DNA from 2 places in the Klebsiella sp. I138 genome. Region 2 is predicted to be linked to the other one. Evidence: predicted binding sites of a transcription regulator. Region 2 holds the regulator's gene; the other holds the start of a gene.

Region 1 (12,201 bases), 1.3 Mb from region 2:
CGTTTACCTGTAGCCAGATCTCCGCCTGATTAACTTCCGTAGCCTGCGCTTTATGCAGGGGGGCAATCGGCGCCGAAAGGTCAAACGCCTTGCCAATTTCCCACGGACGTCCCATCTGGCGCATCTCCATCTGGCGGTCGCGACGGGTCATATCCAGGCCGGTTGCATAGCCCCAGATGTACTCATGGGCCTGCTCCAGCGGAATATTGCTGCCGCGTTTTCCAATGGCGACCACCAGCTCAATTTCGTAATGGTAGTTATCGGTCTGGGCCGGGTAAGGCAGATCCAACGTGGTACCCGCGGCAACCGGAACCACCGCATCAGCAGGCTTGCAGAAGAAGAACGGCGGTTCGCGATCCGGATCAAAGCCCATTTCTCGGGCGTGGGCGGCATAGTTGCGCCCCACGCAATAAACACGGCGGACGGGAAATTGCTCGTCGCTGCCGACAACAGGAATGCTAACCGGGGCCTGGGGTGCAAAAACATATTGAGTCATGATCGGTTTCCTTATGATTAATAACGAGCTTCGCGAAACAGGCCGAGCGCTTCCTGAACAGGGCGATCCGAGAAACTGAATAACACGGTGTCTTCGGCGGCAGTAAATGAGACGCCGTGCCAGGTCGGCACCACGAAGATATCTTTTGCCTGGAAAGTGAAGATTTGCTCGCCGACGGTCACCTGCCCGTGGCCTTCCACAACGTGGTAAATGGTGCTATCGGTCGTTTTCGCCACCCGCGAGTGAAATCCTTTTAGCAGCAGCTGCAGGAAGGCACCCATCGATGGCATCGGGTAGCCACCGGTGACCGGGTTGACATAGCGCATCTTGTAGCCGTCCCATTCGTCAGCATCGCCCATGCGCGTCAGGTCATGGAGTGCTTCGCGGCTGCGGTCATAGCGATAGTTGAATATCGGCGAGGAGTTCCCCACCTGGTGGCGCAGCGGCAGCATGTTAGCGGCATAGCGCGGCAAGTAGTCGCCCTCTTTGCGGGTCACCGGCTGCTGATCCTGCGGATAATCTTCGGCAAAACCGCAGCCAAGATAGTTAACCAGCGGCAGATCAAGTCCGTCGAGCCAGATAACCGGTTCATCACCAGGGTTCCCGTGATCGTGCCAGCGCCACTGCGGCGTCAGGATGAAATCACCGGGCTGCATCCGGGTACGTTCGCCATCAACGGCGGTAAATGCGCCCTCGCCTTCTACCACAAAGCGCAGCGCCGACTGATTGTGACGATGGCCAGGCGCCACCTCGCCGGGCATGATCAGCTGCAGGCCAGCGTACAGCGAGGAGGTAATGGAGGAGTGGCCGCGCAGGGCCGGATTCTCCAGCACCAACACCCGGCGAACCGCCTCTTTGGCACCAATCAACTGGCCACTTTCCAGCAACAGCGGGCGTATCTCTTGATAATTCCAGTACGCCGTTGCGCAATTGGGGTTCGGCGTTGTCGGTACCAGGTGGTGCAAAGACTCCCACAGCGGGGTGAGATTTTGGCCAGAGATATGCTGGTAAAACTGCTGGCGACCTTCGTTTTTTTCCATCGAGGATTGAGACATTTAGTTTCTCCTTATTTATTCACGATGCCGGCGGAAGGCAGCGCGTCAGGTACGGTAATCGGAGTGCGAACCACCCGCGTCAGCAGCATCAACATAACGGCGCTGATTGCCGCCGGGGCGGCTATGACAAAAAACAGAGTGTCGAAAGAGAAATTCATCGCCATCATCATTCCGCCAGAGAGCGACCCGACGATGGCACCGCAGCGGCCAACGGCATTGGACCAGCTCACGCCGGTCGCGCGGCTCTGGGTCGGATAAAGAGTGGCGGTCAGGGCATTGAGGCCAACCTGAGAACCGCTGACGCCAATGCCGGTACCAAAGATAGCCAGCGCCATTAACCACAGGCCGTCCTCGCTCAGGCCGATCATCACGATACAGACCGCGCCAAGACAGTAGCTCCATGCCAACACGCGATAAGGGTTGAAGCGGTCCATCAGCACGCCCAGCAACAGCGCGCCAAACGTACCGCCTATCTGGAAGGCCGCGGTTATCCAGGAAGCATGCTGGAGATCGATACCGCGATGGTTAAGCAGCGTCGGCATCCAGCTGGAGAGCAGATAGATAATCAGCAGGCTCATAAAGAACACCACCCACAGTAGCAGCGTCACCGGCAGCTGGCGGCCGACAAACAGCTGCTGAATACTGCCTTTTTGGCCGGTAGCAGGCTCATCGAGCCAGAAGTCCGTATCGGTGTAGCGCTCACCGGTAATTGCCCCTACGGTTTTCGCAATGACCGCCTGCGGTTTGCGATGGCGTATCTGCCAGCGCGGAGATTCGGGGAGAATAACCAGCAGCACGGCGGCCAGCATCAGCGGCAAAATACCGCCGAGTGCGAGAATGCCCTGCCAGCCAATATCCGCCACCAGCTGCGCGCTAACGACTCCACCAAGCGCAGAGCCGAGAGTGAAACCGCAAAACATCAGCGTCACCAGCGCGCCGCGACGGCGAGCGGGCAGATATTCTGAAGTCATCGTAATGGTATTCGGCATTGCTCCACCAAGGCCTAACCCGGTCAAAAAGCGCAGAATAACGAGCATCTCCAGGTCGGGAGAAAAGGCCGACAGCAGACTGAAAAGGCCAAAAAGTGCGACGCAGAACTCAATCACCCGCTTACGACCAAAACGGTCAGAAAGCGGGCCGCACAGCAGCGCCCCGGCAGTTAACCCCAGCAGGCCAGCACCAAACAGCGGCGCCAGTTCGCTGGCGCTTAGCTGCCAGTGAACGCGGATGGCGGGAGCGATAAAACCGATGGCCGCGGTATCAAAGCCGTCCAGCATGACGACCAGAAAACAGCAGATAATTACCCGCCACTGCCGGGCACCGATGGGTGCGGCATTCAGCAGCGTTTGTAGTTCACGTCGTTGAGTCATCGTTGTGCCTCGGTGCAGGGAGAGGAGATGTTGTATTTATTTCTTTTATGTTGCGATTTTGTAAGTTTGGCGATGAAATGTACAATGACATTTCGGGCAAAGACATAACCTGGAGGTTATTGCTGATGGCTAACTGGACGCAGAAACTGAAGCTCCACCATTTACAGATGCTGGTTGCGCTGGGGGAACAGGGTAATCTCACTCAGGTGGCGAAAATGATGAATATCACCCAGCCCGCGCTATCAAAATGGCTGACTCAATTTGAAGAAGAGGTCGGCATCCTGCTGTTTGAGCGCCATAGCAAGGGGTTGCGCCCTTCTGAAGGCGGCAAACTGCTGCTGCAACATGCCCAGCGCTTGATTAACGATATGTCGCGCTCGCAATACGAAATTGAACGCTTTAAAGAAGGTGGGCAGGTAGGCAGCCTGATGATCGGCTGTTCGCCGGTGGCGACCGACTGCGTTTCTCAGGCCATACTTTCGCTGCTCAAAGAGATGCCGACTCTGCACCTGAATATTGAAGAAAAAGTCATGACTCCGCTGCTTAACGATCTCCTCTCCGGAGTGGTGGACGTTGTGGTAGGAAGAGTGGGCGGACGTGCGCTGGAACTGCCGCTGCACTATCGCGTGCTGTATACCGAACCGGTCTGTTTTGTTGCCCGTCCCGATCATCCGCTCGCCAAAGAGCCGCATCTGAGCTGGGCCGATCTCGCTCACTGGCGCTGGATAGTCTGGCCTACCGGGACGCCAATTCGCTTGAGTATTGACCATGCGCTGGCAGATAACGGCGTGATGCTACCGGAAAATACCATCGAGTCGGCTTCCATGAATGTCACCAGTAATTTACTGCAAAGCAGCGATATGATTTCTATTCTTTCATTACGTCTGGCTCAGCGCTATGCCGCGCAGCATCAGTTGGTTATTCTTAATTTGCCGCGCATTGAACAAAAAGGTAGCGTCGGGGTGTTCTGGCGAAAAAGCGAAGCCCCATCGTACGCCCTGAGCCGTTTCCTCTATTATTTAACGCAGAATTCATAACCATGCATTCCGCACCTTCAGAGGTTCCATTACTCTATTCAAGGTATGCGTAGAATTCATGATGTGATCGGTAGCACATTTCAAGGTTTAATTGTATGATGAATTCGGTTCATCAAGGGTTATTACCATGAGTAAATCGTTGAATATTATCTGGCAGTACCTGCGGGCTTTTGTCCTGATCTACGCCTGTTTATACGTCGGGATTTTTATTGCTTCCCTGCTGCCCATTACAATCCCCGGCAGCATAATCGGGATGCTGATTTTGTTCGTCCTTCTGGCGCTACAGATTATGCCGCCAAAATGGGTCAACCCCGGCTGCAACGTGTTGATTCGCTACATGGCGCTGCTGTTCGTGCCCATCGGCGTTGGCGTTATGCAATACTGGGATCTGCTGCGTGCGCAGCTAGGCCCGGTAGCGATCTCCTGTACAATCAGTACATTAGTCGTTTTCCTGGTGGTGAGCTGGAGCTCACATCTGGTTCACGGCGAACGCAAAGTGATCGGTCAAAAAGGGAAAGTCAAAGATGATGCATGAAATCTGGTGGTCCTTGCCGCTGACGCTGATTGTTTTTTTCCTCGCCCGTAAGCTGGCCGCACGGTTTAAATTTCCGCTGCTTAACCCGCTGCTGGTCGCTATGGTCGTGATCATCCCTTTCTTACTGATCAGCGGTATCTCCTACGATCGCTATTTTCAGGGCAGTAAAATTCTCAACGATTTGCTGCAGCCGGCGGTCGTGGCGCTAGCCTTTCCGCTATATGAGCAGCTGCACCAGATCCGCGCCCGCTGGAAATCGATCATTACGATCTGCTTTATCGGCAGCGTCGTCGCGATGGTAACCGGCACCACCGTCGCACTGCTGCTCGGGGCCACGCCGCAAATCGCCGCGTCGATTATGCCGAAATCGGTCACCACGCCGATCGCAATGGCGGTCAGCGGTAGCATTGGCGGTATTCCAGCCATCAGCGCGGTATGTGTCATTTTCGTGGGGATTCTCGGCGCGGTCTTCGGCCACACCCTGCTCAACCTGATGCGTATTCGCACCAAAGCCTCACGCGGCCTGTCGATGGGGACCGCATCGCACGCCCTGGGCACCGCCCGCTGCGCGGAACTGGACTATCAGGAGGGAGCCTTCAGCTCTCTGGCGCTGGTGCTGTGCGGGATTATTACCTCGCTGGTTGCGCCCTTTTTATTCCCGGTGATCCTGGCTGTAGTGGGATAAATGTGACATACATCACACTTATCAATGCAACATAAACATGTTGCATAAACAATGAGATATTAATCACATATACGGGCCATCCCCGCCCGTACACTAGATTCCCATTACATTGTTAAGAGGCAACGCCATGCATCCACGTTTTCAAGCTGCTCTTCCCCTTCTGGCGGCAGATCTGCAAGCGGCTATCGCCCCGATGCTTCTCGACCCGCACTTCCCGGCCTTACTGGATGCAGGTCAGGTCGCTGCGCTGCGAAACGCAACAGGACTCGATGAAGACGCGCTGGCCTTTGCGCTGCTGCCGCTTGCGGCGGCCTGTGCGCGTGCCGATCTTTCCCACTTTAACGTTGGCGCCATCGCCCGCGGCATCAGCGGCACCTGGTATTTTGGTGGCAACATGGAATTCCTCGGTGCCACCATGCAGCAAACCGTACACGCCGAACAAAGCGCCATCAGCCACGCCTGGCTGCGCGGTGAAAAGTCGCTGCGTGCCATTACCGTTAACTACACCCCCTGTGGCCACTGTCGTCAGTTTATGAATGAGCTGAACAGTAGCCAGGTGCTGCGTATTCATCTGCCGGGCCGTGAAGCGCATTCGCTACAGCACTATCTGCCAGATGCCTTCGGTCCAAAAGACCTGGAGATCAAAACGCTGCTGATGGATGAGCAGGATCATGGTTTCCCGCTGACCGGCGATGTCCTGACGCAGGCGGCCATTCAGGCAGCCAACCGCAGCCACATGCCGTACAGCAATTCCCCTTCCGGCGTGGCGCTGGAGCTCAAAGACGGCACCATTTTCGCCGGTAGCTATGCAGAAAACGCTGCGTTTAACCCGACGTTGCCACCGCTGCAGGGTGCGCTGAACCTGATGAGCCTCAACGGATATGACTATCCGGACATTCAGCGTGCAATGCTGGCTGAAAAAGCCGATGCGGCGTTGATTCAGTGGGATGCGACTGTTGCAACGCTGAAAGCGCTGGGCTGTCAGAATATCGATCGCGTCCTGCTCGGTTAATCTGCTCGTAATGCGGGCCTCTCGCCCGCATTGTTGAAAATCCCCGCAATTAAACGATGGTTTCTTGCTCTTGCCCGGCGGGTAAAGTAGCCTGATAGCTCCATTGTTCATATGAGTCTGGTGAATGTTAAAGCGTGTGTTATACAGCCTGTTAGTCCTGTTCGGCCTGCTGCTGTTGACCGTGCTGGGTCTTGACCGTTGGATGAGCTGGAAAACCGCCCCCTATATCTATGACGAGCTACAGGATCTGCCCTACCGCCAGGTTGGGGTGGTACTCGGTACCGCCAAGTACTATCGCACCGGAGTCATTAATCAGTATTACCGCTACCGTATTCAGGGAGCGCTGAACGCTTACAACAGCGGGAAGGTGAACTATCTGTTACTGAGCGGCGATAATGCGCTGCAAAGCTACAATGAACCGATGACCATGCGCCGGGATTTAATCAAAGGCGGCGTTGATCCTGCCGATATCGTGCTGGATTACGCTGGATTCCGCACCCTCGATTCTATCGTGCGCACCCGGAAGGTTTTCGACACTAACGACTTTATTATCATTACCCAGCGCTTCCACTGCGAACGGGCACTGTTTATCGCCCTGCATATGGGCATTCAGGCGCAATGCTATGCGGTGCCTTCGCCGAAGGATATGTGGAACGTGCGCTTACGTGAGTTTGGCGCCCGGTTTGGCGCGCTGGCAGATCTCTACGTTTTCAAACGCGAGCCACGCTTTTTAGGGCCACTTATTCCGATTCCGGCATTGCAGGAAGTGCCAGAGGGAGCGCAGTCCTATCCGGCCGTGTCGCCGGAGCAGCTGCTGGAACTGCAAAAAAGTAAGTGACGGGCCGTATCTCGGTGTTGTCGCACTTGCCACAACGCATAAAAAAAAGCCCGCGCGAATGGCGCGGGCGGGATAACCACGAACGCTTATTTTTTGCGCGCGTACTTCAGTGAATCCAGCGCGACGGCGAAGATAATAATCGCCCCTTTAATAATGTACTGCCAGTACGGGTTAACGCCGATATAGGTCAGGCCGTAGTTGATGACGGTGAAGATAATAACCCCGGTCACAACCCCAAGCACCGTACCGACACCGCCGCTGAACGACACGCCGCCGACGACGCAGGCCGCAATCGCATCCAGTTCATACATAAAGCCGAGGTTGTTTGTCGCCGAGCCAATACGACCAGCTTCCAGCAGCCCACCAAAGGCATAGAACACGCCGGACAGGGCGTAAATCATCAGCAGGTTCAGCGCCACGTTAACCCCAGAAACTTTGGCCGCTTCCGGGTTACCGCCGATGGCAAAAATGTTTTTACCAAAGCGGGTTTTATTCCACAAAATCCACACGAAGAAGACCGCAATCAACGCGTAGAAAGTAATGTACGACAGGCGGAACGTCCCCAGCGCAATAAACCCTTGGGCAAACTGCGAGAAGTGGCTATCAAAGCCGGAAATTGGCGATGCGCCGACAAAATCGTAATACAGGGAGTTGATACCGTACACGATGATCATCGTGCCGAGCGTGGTGATAAACGGTGTCACGTTCAGATAAGCGATAATGATCCCGTTAATCAGACCGATGACTGCACCAATCGCACAAACCAGCAGGATCACCAGCGGAATAGGCATAGTGGCCATATCCGGGAACACCTTGTTGGCATTGTCGACCGCCTGCAGCATGGTCGCGGCGATGACCGCCGCCAGCCCAACCTGACGGCCGGCAGAAAGGTCGGTACCCTGGGTAACAATCAGCCCGGCGACGCCGAGGGCGATAATAATACGTACCGATGACTGGGTCAGGATGTTACTCAGGTTCAGCAAACTTAAGAACGTCGGGTCCTGGAAAATAATAATGGCCAGCAAAACCAAAAGAACAACGTAGATCCCACCCTCTTTCAGGTACGTGAGAAAACTTTTTTTATTTAACGCACTCATGAGAAGCCCCTGCTCTTAAAGATGCAACGACGCAAGACGTAAAATTTCGTTCTGCGTAGTGGTTTTTGTCTCAACAATTCCGGCAACAAGCCCGTTGCTCATTACCAGAATACGGTCGGTAATACCCAGCAGCTCCGGCATCTCGGAGGAAATAATGATAATGCCTTTATTTTTCTTCGCCAGTTCAGCAATCAGCTGATAAATTTCGAATTTCGCGCCCACGTCAATCCCGCGCGTAGGTTCGTCAAGCATCAGAATTTCCGGCTGGGTTAATAGCCAGCGACCAATAATAACCTTCTGCTGGTTACCACCGGACAGCGAACCAATTTGCGTATGCTGGCCGGGGGTTTTCACACGCATCGAGTCAATAACCCACTGGGTATCGCTTTTCATGCGGGAAGTATCCAGCAGCCCCACCTTGTTTTTATATTTCTTAATATTGGAGATCAGCGAGTTAAAGCCGATATCCAGATAAGCATAAATCCCGGTAGAACGGCGCTCTTCGGTCACTAAAGCAAAACCATGGTTAATGGCTTCATTCGCACTATGGTTATTGATCTTCTTGCCATGCAGCGTAATCGTGCCACCTGATTTTTCGCGGATACCGAAAAGTGTCTCCACAATATCGGTACGTTTCGCCCCCACCAGCCCGGCGATACCGAGAATTTCCCCTTTACGCAGATCGAAGGAGATATCGCGAATCGATGGCTGACGCAGTGACGTCAAGTTACGCACTTCCAGAATGGTTTCACCCGGCGTGTTGTGCTTTTCCGGGAAGCGCTGGGTCAAGGAGCGCCCTACCATCATGGAGATGATCTTGTCCATATCCAGGCCTTCCAGCGGCTGGGTAGCAATCCACTGGCCATCGCGCAGAATGGTAATTTCGTCACACAGCTGGAAAATCTCTTCCATCTTGTGGGAGATATAAACAATCCCGCAGCCGCGTTCTTTTAGCTTACGGATGATCTTAAAGAGATGATTGACTTCTTTTTCCGTCAACGATGACGTGGGCTCATCCATAATAACGATTTTCGCGTTATACGAGAATGCCTTAGCAATTTCAATCATCTGCATCTGTGATACCGATAAGGTCCCGACGCGGGCGCGCGGATCGATATCAATATCCAGTTCGTCGAATATCCCTTTGGTATCGCGATACATTTTTTCCTGATCGACAAACACCCCTTTGGTGGGATAACGTCCCAGCCACATGTTGTCCATCACCGAACGTTGCAATACCAGGTTTAATTCCTGATGAACCATTGAAATACCGTTTTCCAGCGCTTCTTTCGCCGAATGGAAATCGATCTCTTTCCCCTGAAAAAGAATACTTCCAGAATCCTTTTGATAGATTCCAAAAAGACATTTTAATAATGTTGATTTTCCCGCACCGTTCTCTCCCATTAATGCATGAATAGAATGAGGACGGACTTTCAGATTGACATTATCGAGTGCCTTGACGCCAGGAAACGATTTGTTGATATTGCTCATTTCCAACAAGAATTCGCCTGACCGTTCGCTATTATTGCTGACCATAGTTATACCTGGCTGCGTTCATACACACCCTAATTACACATAAGTGTCGTATTCAGGGTCTGGTTCTGTATCAGGAATAATGGGGCGCGAATCCCCGGGATAAATCAGATTGTTTCAACCTAAGCGGTATCACAACCTGACGCATTCCGGATAAAAACCCACGCCCGTAACTCAATAATTATTTGCCGATAAACTGGCTCAGATTGTCTTTATCTACGCCAACGTAAGGTACGCGGACGATCTTATTCTCAATCTTCCAGTTAGTACCCGCCGCGGGTTCTTTACCTGCTGCCAGGTTTTTCGCCAGATCGAAGGTCGCTTTCGCCTGGTTATTGGCATCGTTCAGCACGGTACCCGCCATCGCCCCAGATTTAACCAGCGCCAGAGCTTCAGGCAGGGCATCTACGCCAAATACCGGAATGCTGCTCTTATTGTGGGCCTTCAGTGCTTCAACTGCGCCCATTGCCATCGCATCGTTGTTGGCGATAACCACTTCAATTTTGTTAGCGTTTGGACCAGACAGCCAGGCGTCCATTTTATCTTTCGCCTGAGCGGTATCCCACATTGCGGTGTCCATCTGCAGCTGCTGAGTCTTCAGACCTTTGTCATTCAGCTCTTTAATCACGTAGGTGGTACGTGCTTCAGCATCCGGATGACCCGGCTCGCCTTTCAGCAGAACGTATTGAATCTGGCCGTCTTTGTTCAGATCCCAGTTCGGGTTCGCTTTCCAGTGTTTGGCAATCAGGTCGCCCTGAATAATCCCGGATTCTTTGGAGTCAGTACCGACGTAGAAGGCTTTGTCATAGCTGTCCAGCGCCTTGCGGGACGGTTCTTTGTTGAAGAACACCACCGGCACGTTCTGGCCGCGCGCTTTGTCGATAACGGTGCCCGCAGCTGCCGGGTCCACCAGGTTAATCGCCAGCGCCTTCACCCCTTTTGCCAGCAGAACGTCAATCTGGTCGTTCTGTTTGGACTGGTCATTCTGCGAGTCATTCATCAGCAGCTGAACGTCTGGCGCTGATTTGCCGTCTTTCTCGATAGCCTTACGCACAACCGACATAAAGTTGTCGTCATATTTATAAATGGTTACGCCGATGCGGGTATCAGCTGCGTGTGCCGCTGCGCCAAATAACATGCTAGCCATAACAGCAGACAGGGTTAACACCTTCTTATTCATGGAATCTCCGGTTTTATTATGCAGGGTCGTTGGTGTGAAAATAGCTGGCAGGCATTTGTTAAATTAACGTTACCGCGCAACAACGTTCACGACTGTAAATTCTGTCTTCCGTGTAGGGTAACGCTCCAGAAATACGACTTTATTACGCGTTTAGCGCCTTATTCCTACGGTAAAAATGATTAATCACCGTGATAGAGTGGTTCAGACTGGTAAACGTGGCCATCATAATCAGTTGAATGTTAATATACTGTGAATTTACTCACAGATTGAAAGCGGTTACATAAGGCACATCATCAGTTAGTGATCGGCCCCGCAATTTGCCGCGGCATCACCGAATGACGGCGCACCAGGGTTGGCATAAAGCAATGACGCGCATCATGATCCAGTTTGCCCGCCGCTCCCAGCAGTGCCAGCTCCGTTGCCAGCTTCGCCATTGACATAACAGGATAGCGCACGGTTGTCAGCTGTGGGTCGGTGTAGCGAGAAATAGGGATATCATCGAAGCCGATGAGCGATAAATGCTGCGGTACCGCAATGCCGTTATCTTTGAGCGTCGTCAGCGCCCCGGCCGCCATGCTGTCGTTGTAAGCAAAGACCGCGGTCAGGCCTAAATTGCGCCCCAGTAGCTCGACCATGGCCGCCTCGCCCCCCTGCATATCCGGGCTGCCCGAGCCAATCCAGCTCTCCGGCGCAATAATGTTTTGCTCCTGTAACGCCTTAAGCCACCCTTCCCGGCGCATATCGTCATCTTCAATGCCGTGATTTGAAGAGAGATAGCCTATCCGCTGATGGCCGTGGTTCAGCAGCATCCGCGTCGCCATCAGCGCCCCGCTGACGTTATCCAGCCCCACGCAGCGATGGGCAAAACCGGGCACAATGCGGTTAATCAGCACCATCCCCGGAATATGCTCCATAAAGTCGCCAAGTTCTTCATCGCTGAGCGCTTTGGAGTGAACGATCAGGGCAGAACAGCGCTGGCGAATCAACACCTCAATGGCATGACGTTCTTTTTCAGCTTCATGATAGCTGTTGCCGATCAGCACATATTTCTGATGCTGTTGAGCGACGGTATCCACCGCTTTCACCAGCGCACCGAAAAAGGCATCCGAGACATCCATCACCACAACGCCAATGGTGTCACTGACCTGCGTCGCCAGCGCCTGTGCATTGGCATTCGGCCGGTAGCCCAGTTGCGTTACCGCTTTCATTACATTTTCCCGCGTATCCGGGCTCACCAGCGCACTGTTATTCAGCACGCGCGAGACGGTTGCCACGGAAACACCCGCCTGACGGGCGACATCACGAATGGTGATCATGCTTACCGCCCTTAAGAGAATTGCAATACGTCACACCCACCTCCTGT
Region 2 (12,201 bases):
CATTCGCCGATAGCATAGATATCCGGGTCGGAGGTCTGGCAGGTGTCATTTACCACGATGCCGCCGCGTTGTGCCACGGCCAGACCACATTGGGTTGCCAGCTTATCACGCGGACGAATACCGGTGGAGAAGACGATAAAGTCGACCTGTAGCTCGCTGCCATCGGCGAACTGCATGGTTTTCCGTGCTTCGCTGCCCTGTTGGACAATCTCTTTCGTATTTTTGCTGGTATGGACCTTCACGCCCATGCTTTCGATTTTACGCTTGAGCTGCTCGCCGCCCATGTTATCCAGCTGTTCTGCCATCAACATTGGCGCAAATTCGATGACGTGGGTTTCCACGCCAAGATTCTTCAGCGCGCCCGCGGCTTCAAGGCCGAGAAGGCCACCGCCAACGACGGCGCCGCGTTTGCTGCGCCGCGCGCAGGATTCAATCGCGTTGAGATCTTCAATGGTGCGGTAAACGAAGCAGTCCTGAGTTTCAGCGCCTTTGATCGGCGGGATCCACGGATAGGAGCCTGTTGCCATCACCAGCTTGTCGTAAAATACGGTGCGTCCCGCGCTGGAGTGAATGACTTTCTCCTGGCGGTTAATGGTAATAGCGCGTTCACCGATAAGGACTTTAACGCCATGTTTCTCGTAAAATCCTTCACGGACCAGCGAGAGTTCTTCGGCGGTGTGATGGGAGAAGTAAGACGACAGGTGGACGCGGTCGTAAGCGATACGGGGTTCTTCGCAGAACACGGTAATGTCGAACTGTCCGGCAGGCGCCTTATCAAGAAGCTCTTCGATAAAGCGATGGCCAACCATGCCGTTACCGATAATAGCGATTCTGACTTTGCTCATTTTTGCCTCGATTTCTTTTCTATTACCGCCTACCTTAACGATTCAGCCAGTGCGCTTATTGATACAAATCAAGATCGCCCTTACCTACCACTTAATGGGTATGCTCATGATTTTCCTGGAATTTTATAAGTTGTGGAAAACTCAGGCTTTTCCTTATTGCTGGTTTTGTGTACAAAATGGATGTGGGGAAATGTTCATGATCTGGGCGAAAAATCGGCAATATTTACGGGAGTCATCAAGATGACAGCAGTTCCGCTTTGGTTGGTTCAGAACGTACGTCTGCCAGACCGCGAAGGGTTATGGCAGATAGCGATTGATAAAGGCTGCTTTGGTGATATCACCCCGATGGGGGACGCGCGCAGCGAAAGTTATGAGGTGCTCAACGCCCGCGGCGGGCTGGCGATTCCACCGTTCATTGAACCGCATATTCACCTGGATACAACCCAGACCGCCGGCGAACCGAACTGGAACCAGTCCGGGACGCTGTTTGAGGGTATCGAGCGCTGGGCGGAGCGTAAGGCGCTGTTGAGCCATGAAGATGTGAAGACCCGGGCGTGGAAAACCCTGAAATGGCAAATTGCCAACGGGATCCAGTTTGTCCGAACGCATGTTGATGTGTCTGACCCCACGCTGACGGCGTTAAAGGCGATGCTGGAAGTGAAGCAGGAGGTAGCGCCATGGGTAGATTTGCAGATAGTCGCCTTCCCCCAGGAGGGGATCTTATCCTACCCCGATGGTGAGGCTTTGTTGGAAGAGGCGCTGCGGCTCGGGGCCGATGTGGTGGGCGCCATTCCGCACTTTGAGTTTACGCGCGAGTATGGTGTGGAATCACTGCATATTGCGTTCCGTCTGGCGCAGAAGTACCAGCGACCGCTGGATATTCACTGCGATGAAATTGATGATGAGCAGTCGCGGTTTGTCGAAACGGTTGCTGCTCTGGCGTTGAAAGAGGGCATTGGCTCTCGCGTCACGGCCAGTCATACCACCGCAATGCACTCCTATAACGGCGCGTATACCTCGCGGCTGTTTCGTCTGTTAAAGCTTTCGGGCATCAACTTTGTCGCTAACCCGCTGGTGAATATTCACCTTCAGGGACGTTTTGACGATTATCCAAAGCGCCGCGGTATTACCCGGGTAAAAGAACTGATGGCGGCGGGCATTAACGTCTGTTTCGGTCACGATGATGTTTTTGATCCGTGGTATCCGCTGGGCACCGGCAATATGTTACAGGTGCTGCATATGGGTCTGCATGTCTGTCAACTTATGGGCTATCAGCAGATTAACGACGGTCTGAAGCTAATCACCGACAACAGCGCCCGCACCTTCGGTCTACACGATTACGGCATTGTCCCGGGGAATCAGGCAAACCTGATTATTCTACCGGCAGAGAATGGTTTTGAAGCGGTTCGTTGCCAGGTGCCGGTACGCTGGTCGATTCGTCGGGGGCGGGTCATTGCCACAACGCAGCTGGCGCAAACCTGGATCCAGACCGACAGAGGAGGAGAGGAGCTGTTCTTCAGCCGAAATAGCCCCTTCACTGATGCAAAGGGGCCTGAGAAGGCTTAGTGGGACGCCGCTGACGCGTTGTGCTGGCGGTGACGGGAGACGAAACCAAGAATTAAGCACATCACAAAGACGACTGCGTAGAGGCCGTTAGCGGTGTGCAGCGCAGCCAGCGGGCCGCTGGCTGCCACAATTGGACCTGTCACCACGAAAGTCAGCATGGTACCGATGGTGCCGCAGGTGAGAACGAAGTTCACCAGTTTCGGCGACGCCACTTTTGTTTGCAGCGAGCCCAGGGTGATGAGCGAGGTGTAAATCGCGCTGGAGAAGAAGCCGAGGGTCAGGATAAACCACGGCATATTGTCCGGCGAACCGTTGATAAACAGGTACATCAGTACGGTTGCCAGGCCTGCCAGTACGGTCAGGATGCGCTGCAGGTCGAAGAAGCGCAGGATAAAGCTGAATGACCACATACCAATCATGTACGACATCCAGAAATCGCTCACCAGCTTGCCGCCATCGGCAAGGCTCATGCCCAGCGTTTTAGCATATTCCGGTACCCAGGAGATAAAGCCCAACTGGCCGAGGATATAGCACAGCGCGGCAATCGAGAGGAACAGCACGCCGATGCCCCACTTTTCTTTCACGACCGGCTGGCTGTCCTGCTGCGCTTTTTTGCCCAGGTCCGGGAACTCACAGCCGAAAGTCAGAATAAAGATAGCAACGTAAACCAGACCAATACAGGCATAAACCCAGTACCACTCGATGCTGCGGGCCAGCAGGAAGGCGGCGACCATCGGGAAGATCATCCCCGCCATACTGAAGAAAGAGTCGGTAAACAGCAGACGCGCGCCGCGCTGGCGACCTTCATACATGTGAGTGATCAGGAAGGTCCCAATAGACATGGTAATCCCGCTGACCAGCCCCAGAACGAACATGGAGGCAGAGAACAGGGCCAGACTGTGGCTATACATCAGCCCGGCAACGGCCAGCACCATCAGAATGAAGCCAAAGCGCAGCTGGGTTTTCAGCGGCACAATTTCCATCAGCCAGGCGTTCAGGAAGATAGAAATCAGGATACCGGCATTGAGGAAAGTAAAGGTGTTGCTCATACTGGAGACGGGCAGGTGGAAATAATCGGCAATATTTCCCATCACCATCCCGGTGACGATCACCAGCGCGCCGGTGAGGGCGTAGGAAAAGAAGCTGATCCATGTGAGCTTGATACGGTTGCTGTTAGTCATGACTGGCCTGTGAATAGAAATGTAAAGCGCATTGACTGCGCCAGGGCGGACAGATTTTATTCATTCGAGTGATGTAAGCAAACGTTTATTATGCAATGAGATGCTTTTTGCATGGATTAGTGTGATGTGGATCTCTTTTATTTATCGCACTGGTTAATGAGTGCGACGTAACAACTATTTCAGCTACGTAAAATTAGGTAAAAGGCTGGCCCAGGATGCAAAGGCTCTTTAGAATCAATGCACTTGCTTTTTATTCTGCTCCGTTAAGGAATTCCCATGCTCAAATCAACTCTGGCGGCGGTGGTTGCCGTTTTCGCCATTTCAGCTTTCTCTCCGGCCATGGCGGCGAAGGGCGATCCTCATGTATTGCTGACGACATCTGCGGGCAATATTGAGCTGGAGTTAAATAGCCAGAAAGCACCGATTTCCGTGGATAACTTCCTGAAGTACGTCAATAGCGGCTTCTATAACAACACCACCTTCCATCGTGTGATCCCAGGCTTCATGGTGCAGGGCGGTGGCTTTAACGAACAGATGCAGCAAAAGCAGCCGAACCCGCCGATTAAAAACGAAGCTGATAATGGCCTGCGCAATACCCGCGGCACCATCGCGATGGCGCGTACCGCCGATCAGGATAGCGCCACCAGCCAGTTCTTCATTAACATTGCGGACAACGCCTTCCTTGACCACGGGCAGCGTGATTTTGGCTACGCGGTCTTTGGTAAAGTGGTGAAAGGCATGGACGTGGCCGATAAGATTTCTCAGGTACAGACGCATAACGTAGGGCCGTACCAGAATGTTCCGTCCAAACCTGTCGTCATCCTCTCAGCGAAAGTACTGCCATAAGTCTTTAAGCGCGCGGGGGATCGCCCGCGCCTTGCCAGCCTCTCTGCATAACCCAAAATTGCTGCTTATACTTGTGGCAAACGAGGGACGATAAGGGAGGCGACCATGCGTTCACTCACTGACAAGCAAAAATCCCAACTCTGGGAACAGACCCGCAATGCCAATTTTCAGGCCAGCCGTCGCCTGGAAGGCGCTGAGATCCCGCTGGTTACGTTAACCGCCGAACGGGCGCTGGCGCGTCTTGCCGAGCTCAGGAGGCGCCATGAGCAGTAAATATGGCGACGATCGCGACCCTTACCTCTATCCTGCGCTCAATGTGATGCGTAACCGCCTTGGCATTCGTCAGGCGCAGCGTCTGGAGCAAACCGCCTGGGAAATCACTTCCCTGCGTGCAGCGACGCTGCCGCTGGGGCCGCGCGGTCGCGGGCTACCCTATCTCTGTTTTATTCACCATCAGCTCTACCAGGATATCTTTGACTGGGCGGGACAATTCAGAGAAGTCGATATTTATCAGGGAGACACGCCTTTCTGCCACTTTGCGCGGATTGAGAAAGAGGGCAATACGCTGATGCAGGCGCTGGAGGAAGAGCGCTATCTCAGCGGAATTAGCCGAGAGGCATTCGTCACGCGTATAAGCTGGTACTACGGAGAAATCAACGTCCTGCACCCGTTTCGCCTCGGCAGCGGCCTGGCTCAGCGGATTTTCTTTGAACAGCTGGCCCTTCACGCAGGCTTTGTGCTCGACTGGCGCGGTATCGACCCCGATGCCTGGAGCCAGGCCAATCAACTGGGGGCGATGGGCGATCCTGAACCCCTGGAGCGGATCTTTCGCAAAGTGGTAAGCGAAGCGTGAGAATCTGAGTAGAATAGCCCGGTTTTGTTCTTTCCGGAGCCGCTATGATCCTGCTTATCGACAACTATGATTCTTTCACCTGGAATTTGTACCAGTATTTCTGCGAACTAGGAGCTGAGGTGCTGGTCAGGCGTAATGATGAGTTGACGCTCCAGGAGATAGCGGCGCTGGCGCCGCAGAAAATCGTTATCTCCCCTGGACCCTGTACGCCTAATGAGTCAGGCATCTCGCTGGCGGTGATTGCGCATTATGCCGGTCAGGTTCCGCTATTGGGAGTGTGTCTGGGTCACCAGGCCATTGCCCAGGTGTTTGGGGCGACTATCGTGCGGGCGGCTAAAGTGATGCATGGCAAGACTTCACCCATCCAGCATAACGGGCAGGGGGTCTTCCAGGGGCTGAATAATCCGCTGACCGTTACCCGCTACCACTCTCTGCTGATCGACCCCGCGACGCTCCCCGACTGCTTTGAAGTGACGGCCCGCAGCGAAAGCGGTGAGATTATGGGGATTCGCCATCGGGAGTGGGATCTCGAAGGAGTACAGTTCCACCCGGAGAGTATTCTCAGCGAGCAGGGGCATCGGCTGCTGGCAAACTTCCTCAATCGGTGATTTGTAGTTGCCATTGACTGATTTTTTATGCATATTTTGTGATTAGATTATCAAAATAATGACTGCGTAACGAAGAAGGATGGCATGACATGGCAACTGAGCAACCGGTAATTACCCGCGCCACATTCGATGAAGTTATTCTGCCGATTTATGCACCGGCAGAATTCATCCCGGTAAAGGGGAAAGGTAGCCGCGTATGGGATCAGCAGGGCAAAGAGTACGTTGATTTCGCCGGCGGGATTGCGGTGACGGCGTTAGGTCATTGTCATCCGGCTCTGGTCGCGGCACTGCATAAGCAGGGTGAAACCCTCTGGCACACCAGTAACGTCTTTACCAACGAGCCGGCGCTGAGCCTGGGTCGTAAGCTGGTGGATGCCACCTTCGCCGAACGCGTGGTGTTTATGAACTCCGGCACGGAAGCGAACGAAACGGCGTTCAAACTGGCACGTCACTACACGATTACCCGTCGCAGCCCGTATAAGACCAAAATCATCGCCTTCCATAATGCCTTCCATGGCCGTTCGCTGTTTACGGTTTCCGTGGGCGGACAGCCAAAATACTCTGATGGTTTCGGTCCGAAGCCGGCAGATATTATCCACGTACCGTTTAACGACCTGCATGCGGTCAAGGCGGTGATGGACGATCATACCTGCGCGGTAGTGGTCGAGCCGATTCAGGGAGAAGGTGGGGTGATGGCGGCAACGCCAGAGTTCCTGAAGGGGCTGCGTGAACTGTGCGATGAGCATCAGGCGCTGCTGGTGTTTGATGAAGTCCAGTGCGGCATGGGACGAACCGGGTCGCTGTTTGCTTATATGCACTACGGCGTAACGCCGGACATTCTCACCAGCGCTAAAGCGCTGGGTGGTGGCTTCCCGATCAGCGCCGTACTGACTACCCACGATATTGCCAGCGCATTCCACGCCGGTTCCCATGGTTCAACCTACGGCGGCAACCCGCTGGCCTGTGCCGTGGCCGGGGCGGCATTTGACCTGATTAATACGCCGGACGTGCTGAACGGTGTGAACGCGAAGCGTGAGCTGTTTGTGCAGTACCTCCAGCAGATTGATGCGCAGTTTGACCTGTTCAGTGATATCCGTGGGATGGGTCTGTTGATTGGCGCTGAGCTTAAGCCACAGCATCACGGCCGGGCGCGTGATTTCCTGTATGCCGCGGCAGATGCGGGCGTGATGGTGCTTAATGCCGGACCGGATGTTATGCGCTTTGTACCTTCTTTAGTTATCGACGAGAAGGATATTGCCGAAGGGATGGCCCGCTTTGCACAGGCGGTACAGCAGGTACTTAGCGCTTAATCGCGCGTAGCCAGATGCCGTGATGCGGGCGCTGACGCCATGCCACCGAGGAGATGGTGTGCATGGTGTTCAGATGATCGAGGATCCGCTGCAAATGCTGTTCCATCGTACTCAACGGGCCACGGCTCACTTCTACATCCTGCGACTCCATAATATTCACATCGCCAGTGCTGCCCGGACCATCGGTATCCAGCCGCTGCTGGCAGCGCTGGAGCGCAATCTCACAAGATTCCAGATAGCGTCGGGCCAGCTCCGGCGTCAGCATCGTATGCTCACGGGCAAGCGTGGTCATCGCATTGATATGTTCAACAATAAACTGACTGTGGGTGACCCAGAGCTTCATATCGTCAAGATAATGTGAGTTAAAACCGGGCTCCTGCATGGCCTGATTCAGCGAGTTATACAGTGAGTTATGCGCCTGATTAACACGCATGCGGCGGTAGGCCAGCGCCGGGGCCTGATGATCGTCGCTGAGAATGAGTCTGATGGCCTCCTGGTCCGCTTCCAGCGCATCGTGGGCGTTTTTACGCAGCAGCCCGCTTTGCCATTGCGGCCATAGCCAGACCATGCCGCCAAACGCGATAAGGCAGCCGATAAGCGTATCGATGAGCCTGGCGACAATATACTGCTCGCCGTTTAGCGTCAGAAGCTGCAGGGTATACACCGCCGTTACGGTAAAGCCGACCATCGCCCAGCCGTAATGCTTGCGAATAATCAGGTAGCTCATCAGCGTGACGAGCAGCATCGCGGTGAGCGTATAGCCCTCCGGGACATGAAAGTGCAGCGCCAGTCCGGCGATGGCCAGACCGGCAAGGGTTCCTGCCGCCCGGTGGACGATACGTACTCGCGTCGCGCCGTAGCCGTTTTGGGTCACGAACAGCACCGTCATCAGGATCCAGTAGGGCTTGGGCAGATTCAGGGCGCTACCCATCAGACTGGCTGCCGATAGCATCACGCAGATGCGGGCGGCGTTGCGTAATGCCGGTGATTTCAATGAGAGATAGTTCTTCAGCGCAGGCAGCAGCGGCAGGCGACGTTCTTTATCTGCCATCAGGTTGCGGGCATAGAGCGGGCGCTGGGTACGCAAAACCCGGGCTATTCGACTAAAGTGCCAGGCGCAGAATTGTCCGACCGGGTTGTCAGGATGCTGCCAGGCAATTTTCTCCAGCGCACCGATTTGCTTATCCATATGAAAGCGTTGCGGATAGCGGTGGTACAGAATGTCATCGGCCAGCACCCGCAGGCGGGCAGCTACGGTTTGCGCGTTCCAGCGGATCACCGCCTCCGCGTGGCTGCGCTCTACCAGCTTTTGCACTTCTTCGGGTTGATGCAGGCTGACGGAAATATGTTCCTGTAAATCCAGCGCCACCTGAAAGGCCCGCAACAGACGTTTGTGGTCGTTGCGCTGGTTCGCCGCCAGCATATGCATCTGCTGGTAGCATTGGGTTATCAGGTCCACCACCTTTTGCTGGCGCGTGAGCAGCGGCGGCAGCGAAGTGGCCGGATCGATATGCTGCGTCAGCAGGCTGTATTTCGCTTCGCAGTAGTTAGCCAGCTCCCGATAGAGCAGGCTCAGCGATTCACGCAGCGGCTGTTCGCGCCAGAGCCAAAACCAAAACCAGTTAAACAGGCCATACCACAAGGTCCCGAGAGCGTAGATCAGCAGTGGCTCCCAGACGGGCATGTTCCCGGCAAGGCTCAGGGTAAAGATCGCGGCAATTAACGATGCGGGCAGCAGCCTGGCGTGCAGGGAGCTGATTTCCGCCGTGACGCCAAGCAGCAGCGCCAGGCCACTGAGAATCAGAGGCAGCGGGATATCCTGCTGGAGCAGAAGCTGGACGACCAGGCTGCTGCCGGCAAATAACGAACCGCCAACGATCAATCGCTTAAAAAAGCGTTTGTGAGGTGTATCGAGGCCAGCGACGTTACAACAGGCAGGCACTAACGAGAACAGCAGGCCTTGCTGTAGATGACCGAGGAAGAGACCGATTGCGACAGGCAAACACAACACCAGCGTTTGCCGCAGTGCATAGTTGACTTCCGGGTGGTAAATCAGCCTGCGCCACATAATGGGGAAACAAAAACGGCGTATTGCGGGTGCAATACGCCGTTTTATCGACTTAACGCGTACCGTAGACGACGATAGTTTTACCGTGTGCAGAGATCAGGTTCTGATCTTCCAGCATCTTCAGGATACGGCCAACGGTTTCGCGGGAGCAACCCACGATCTGACCAATTTCCTGACGGGTAATTTTAATCTGCATACCATCAGGATGGGTCATCGCGTCTGGCTGTTTTGCCAGATTCAGCAACGTCTGAGCGATACGCCCGGTGACGTCGAGGAAGGCAAGGTTACCCACTTTTTCTGAGGTTACCTGCAGACGACGAGCCATCTGCGACGACAGACGCATCAGGATGTCCGGGTTGACCTGGATAAGCTGACGGAATTTTTTGTAGGAGATTTCGGCCACTTCACATGCGGTTTTCGCACGTACCCAGGCGCTACGCTCCTGGCCTTCTTCAAACAAGCCTAATTCACCGATGAAATCGCCCTGGTTGAGGTAGGAGAGGATCATCTCTTTCCCTTCTTCATCCTTGATGAGCACAGCCACAGAGCCTTTGACGATGTAGTACAACGTTTCTGCTTTTTCACCCTGGTGGATCAGCGTGCTTTTAGATGGGTACTTATGAATGTGGCAATGAGACAAGAACCATTCGAGGGTAGGGTCTGTTTGCGGTTTGCCAAGCACCATGCGCGGTTATCCTCTGTTATAAGCTATCTCCGGGTGCCGACACAACACGGCATCCGGGCATGCAATCGTATTGTTTCCCTATGCCTGGGAAACGGCTGGTGATTTTTCTTCAGCCTGTAATGTGAACTCCTCTGCATACATGCAGTACATCAATGTAATACTGTAGCATCCTGACTGTTTTAGCATAGCTTTTGCCGCATGTCTCCTGGTGTCTCGCTTCAGCATGATGCAGGTCGCCTTCCGTTGCGAGAATTGTTATGTGCGCGTAATCTGTCAGGAAAATTGCAACCTTGGAGTTAAATTTTATGCAAGCTCGTGTGAAATGGGTTGAGGGGTTAACCTTCATTGGAGAGTCCGCATCGGGTCATCAGATTTTGATGGATGGCAACTCCGGGGATAAAGCGCCAAGCCCGATGGAAATGGTGCTGATGGCGGCGGGTGGATGCAGTGCGATCGATGTCGTGTCTATTTTGCAAAAAGGTCGCCACAACGTGACCAACTGCGAAGTGAAGTTGACGTCGGAACGCCGGGAAGAGGCGCCGCGCCTGTTTACCCATATCAATATGCATTTTATCGTGACTGGCAAAGAGCTGAAAGATGCGGCGGTCTCGCGTGCGGTAGAACTGTCGGCGGAGAAATACTGCTCGGTAGCGCTGATGCTGCAAAAAGCGGTGAACATCACTCATACATTTGAAGTGGTGGAAGCGTAATACCAGATGCCCGGTGGCGCGATGCTTACCGGGCTTACACCGTTTTGTCGCGCCGCCCGGCCATTTAAATCGCTTTGCCTTCCATCAGGCGCTCTACCAGCGGCGTCATAATGAGTTCCATCGCCAGCCCCATTTTCCCGCCCGGCACTACCAGCGTATTGATATGTGAGATAAACGAGCCCTGTAGCATCGCGAGCAGCCAGGGGAAATCGATATCCCGCAGGTTGCGGAAGTGAATCACCACAAAACTTTCATCCAGAGACGGAATGCCTTTCGCCGCAAACGGGTTGGAGGTATCGACGGTGGGAACGCGCTGGAAGTTGATATGCGTGCGTGAAAACTGTGGCGTAATGAAGTTGATATAGTCCTCCATCGAACGGACCACGGAGTCCATCACCGCTTCACGTGAATGCCCCCGTTCGCTGGTATCGCGGGTCAGCTTCTGAATCCACTCCAGGTTGACGATGGGCACGACCCCGACCAGCAGGTCGACATTCTGCGCAACGTCATACTGAGGCGTGACAACCCCGCCGTGCAGCCCTTCATAAAACAGGACATCGGTCGGCTCCGGTAGCGGTTGCCACGGTGTGAACGTGCCCGGTACCTGGTTCCACGGCACCGCCTCGTCATAGGTGTGCAAATATTTGCGCGACTGGCCGCTACCGTTTCGTCCGTACTCAAGGAAGGTATTTTCCAGCAGGCCGAAGTCGTTCGCTTCCGGACCAAAGTAGCTGATGTGCTTCCCCTGATCTCGCGCTTTGCGGATTGCCATGTCCATTTCCGGGCGGGTATAGCGATGAAAGCTGTCGCCTTCCACTTCCGCGGCACGCAGGTTTAGCTGTGCGAAGATTTTACGAAAGGCGAGGCTGGTGGTCGTGGTTCCCGCGCCGCTGGAGCCCGTGACGGCAATCACCGGATGTTTGGCAGACATAACAACTCCCAGATTAAACGATGGTGTGGCGCCGCCTTAGCCGTGAAACTGCTTGCGGGGCATGATGTTGACCGTCTCGTGTAGTTCTGACCACACCAGCACGGCTTCTCCGCTTTTCAATTGTTGTTTGACGTCGGCGACTTTATCCGCCAGCGAGCGTTCATGTTCACCATAATCTGTGCCTTCGCGCAACACAAAGCTTTCGATCAGATTATCCAGCGTTTCGGGATCCAGATCGTGCCAGGGAATAATCATTTTTGTGCTCCCAACCAACGGGTTAACCAGTCCGGGATGCGTCTTTCCAGCCACATTTCCGGCTTGCGCAGCGTACCACCGACGAACCCGACGTGCCCGCCATGTTCCGTCAACTGATACTCGACGTTTGCCGGCAGCTGAGCCTGCGGCGGGATCGAGTGGTGATCCATAAAAGGATCGTCCTTCGCATGGATAATCAGCGTCGGTTTGGTAATGTCGCTGAGTCGTGGCATTGCGCTGCACTGACGATAGTAGTCCAGCGCATCCGCAAACCCGTGGATTCTGGCGGTGATCATATCGTCAAATTCGCGGATGCGGCGCATGCCTTTGAGCTGGCGTAAAT

Evidence for each region. Region 2 encodes CRP, which controls carbon source genes, mostly activating them, when cyclic AMP is high. Its sites were predicted from a motif close to ATGTGANNNNNNTCACAT; they were not measured.
Region 1: the regulator CRP is predicted to act here: its motif matches at 4,020-4,037, upstream of ACMYSK_RS01690 (CidA/LrgA family protein).

The regions. Positions count from the first base shown of each region.
Region 1 covers NZ_CP180447.1:366,041-378,241, reverse strand. The annotation lists gene ACMYSK_RS01710 (fumarylacetoacetate hydrolase family protein) at 1-496, opposite strand, end outside; gene gtdA (gentisate 1,2-dioxygenase) at 514-1,551, opposite strand; gene mhbT (3-hydroxybenzoate transporter MhbT) at 1,563-2,921, opposite strand; gene ACMYSK_RS01695 (LysR substrate-binding domain-containing protein) at 3,047-3,958, shown strand; gene ACMYSK_RS01690 (CidA/LrgA family protein) at 4,086-4,493, shown strand; gene ACMYSK_RS01685 (CidB/LrgB family autolysis modulator) at 4,483-5,178, shown strand; gene cdd (cytidine deaminase) at 5,306-6,190, shown strand; gene sanA (outer membrane permeability protein SanA) at 6,315-7,028, shown strand; gene mglC (galactose/methyl galactoside ABC transporter permease MglC) at 7,115-8,125, opposite strand; gene mglA (galactose/methyl galactoside ABC transporter ATP-binding protein MglA) at 8,141-9,661, opposite strand; gene mglB (galactose/glucose ABC transporter substrate-binding protein MglB) at 9,840-10,838, opposite strand; gene galS (HTH-type transcriptional regulator GalS) at 11,132-12,154, opposite strand.
Region 2 covers NZ_CP180447.1:4,591,032-4,603,232, forward strand. The annotation lists gene nirB (nitrite reductase large subunit NirB) at 1-845, opposite strand, end outside; gene ACMYSK_RS21360 (cytosine deaminase) at 1,086-2,411, shown strand; gene tsgA (MFS transporter TsgA) at 2,408-3,592, opposite strand; gene ppiA (peptidylprolyl isomerase A) at 3,869-4,438, shown strand; gene ACMYSK_RS21375 (YhfG family protein) at 4,544-4,711, shown strand; gene ACMYSK_RS21380 (putative adenosine monophosphate-protein transferase Fic) at 4,701-5,291, shown strand; gene pabA (aminodeoxychorismate synthase component 2) at 5,336-5,899, shown strand; gene argD (bifunctional acetylornithine/succinyldiaminopimelate transaminase) at 5,989-7,209, shown strand; gene ACMYSK_RS21395 (YccS/YhfK family putative transporter) at 7,199-9,277, opposite strand; gene crp (cAMP-activated global transcriptional regulator CRP) at 9,330-9,962, opposite strand; gene ACMYSK_RS21405 (OsmC family protein) at 10,268-10,672, shown strand; gene ACMYSK_RS21410 (phosphoribulokinase) at 10,737-11,603, opposite strand; gene ACMYSK_RS21415 (YheU family protein) at 11,640-11,858, opposite strand; gene ACMYSK_RS21420 (hydrolase) at 11,855-12,201, opposite strand, start outside.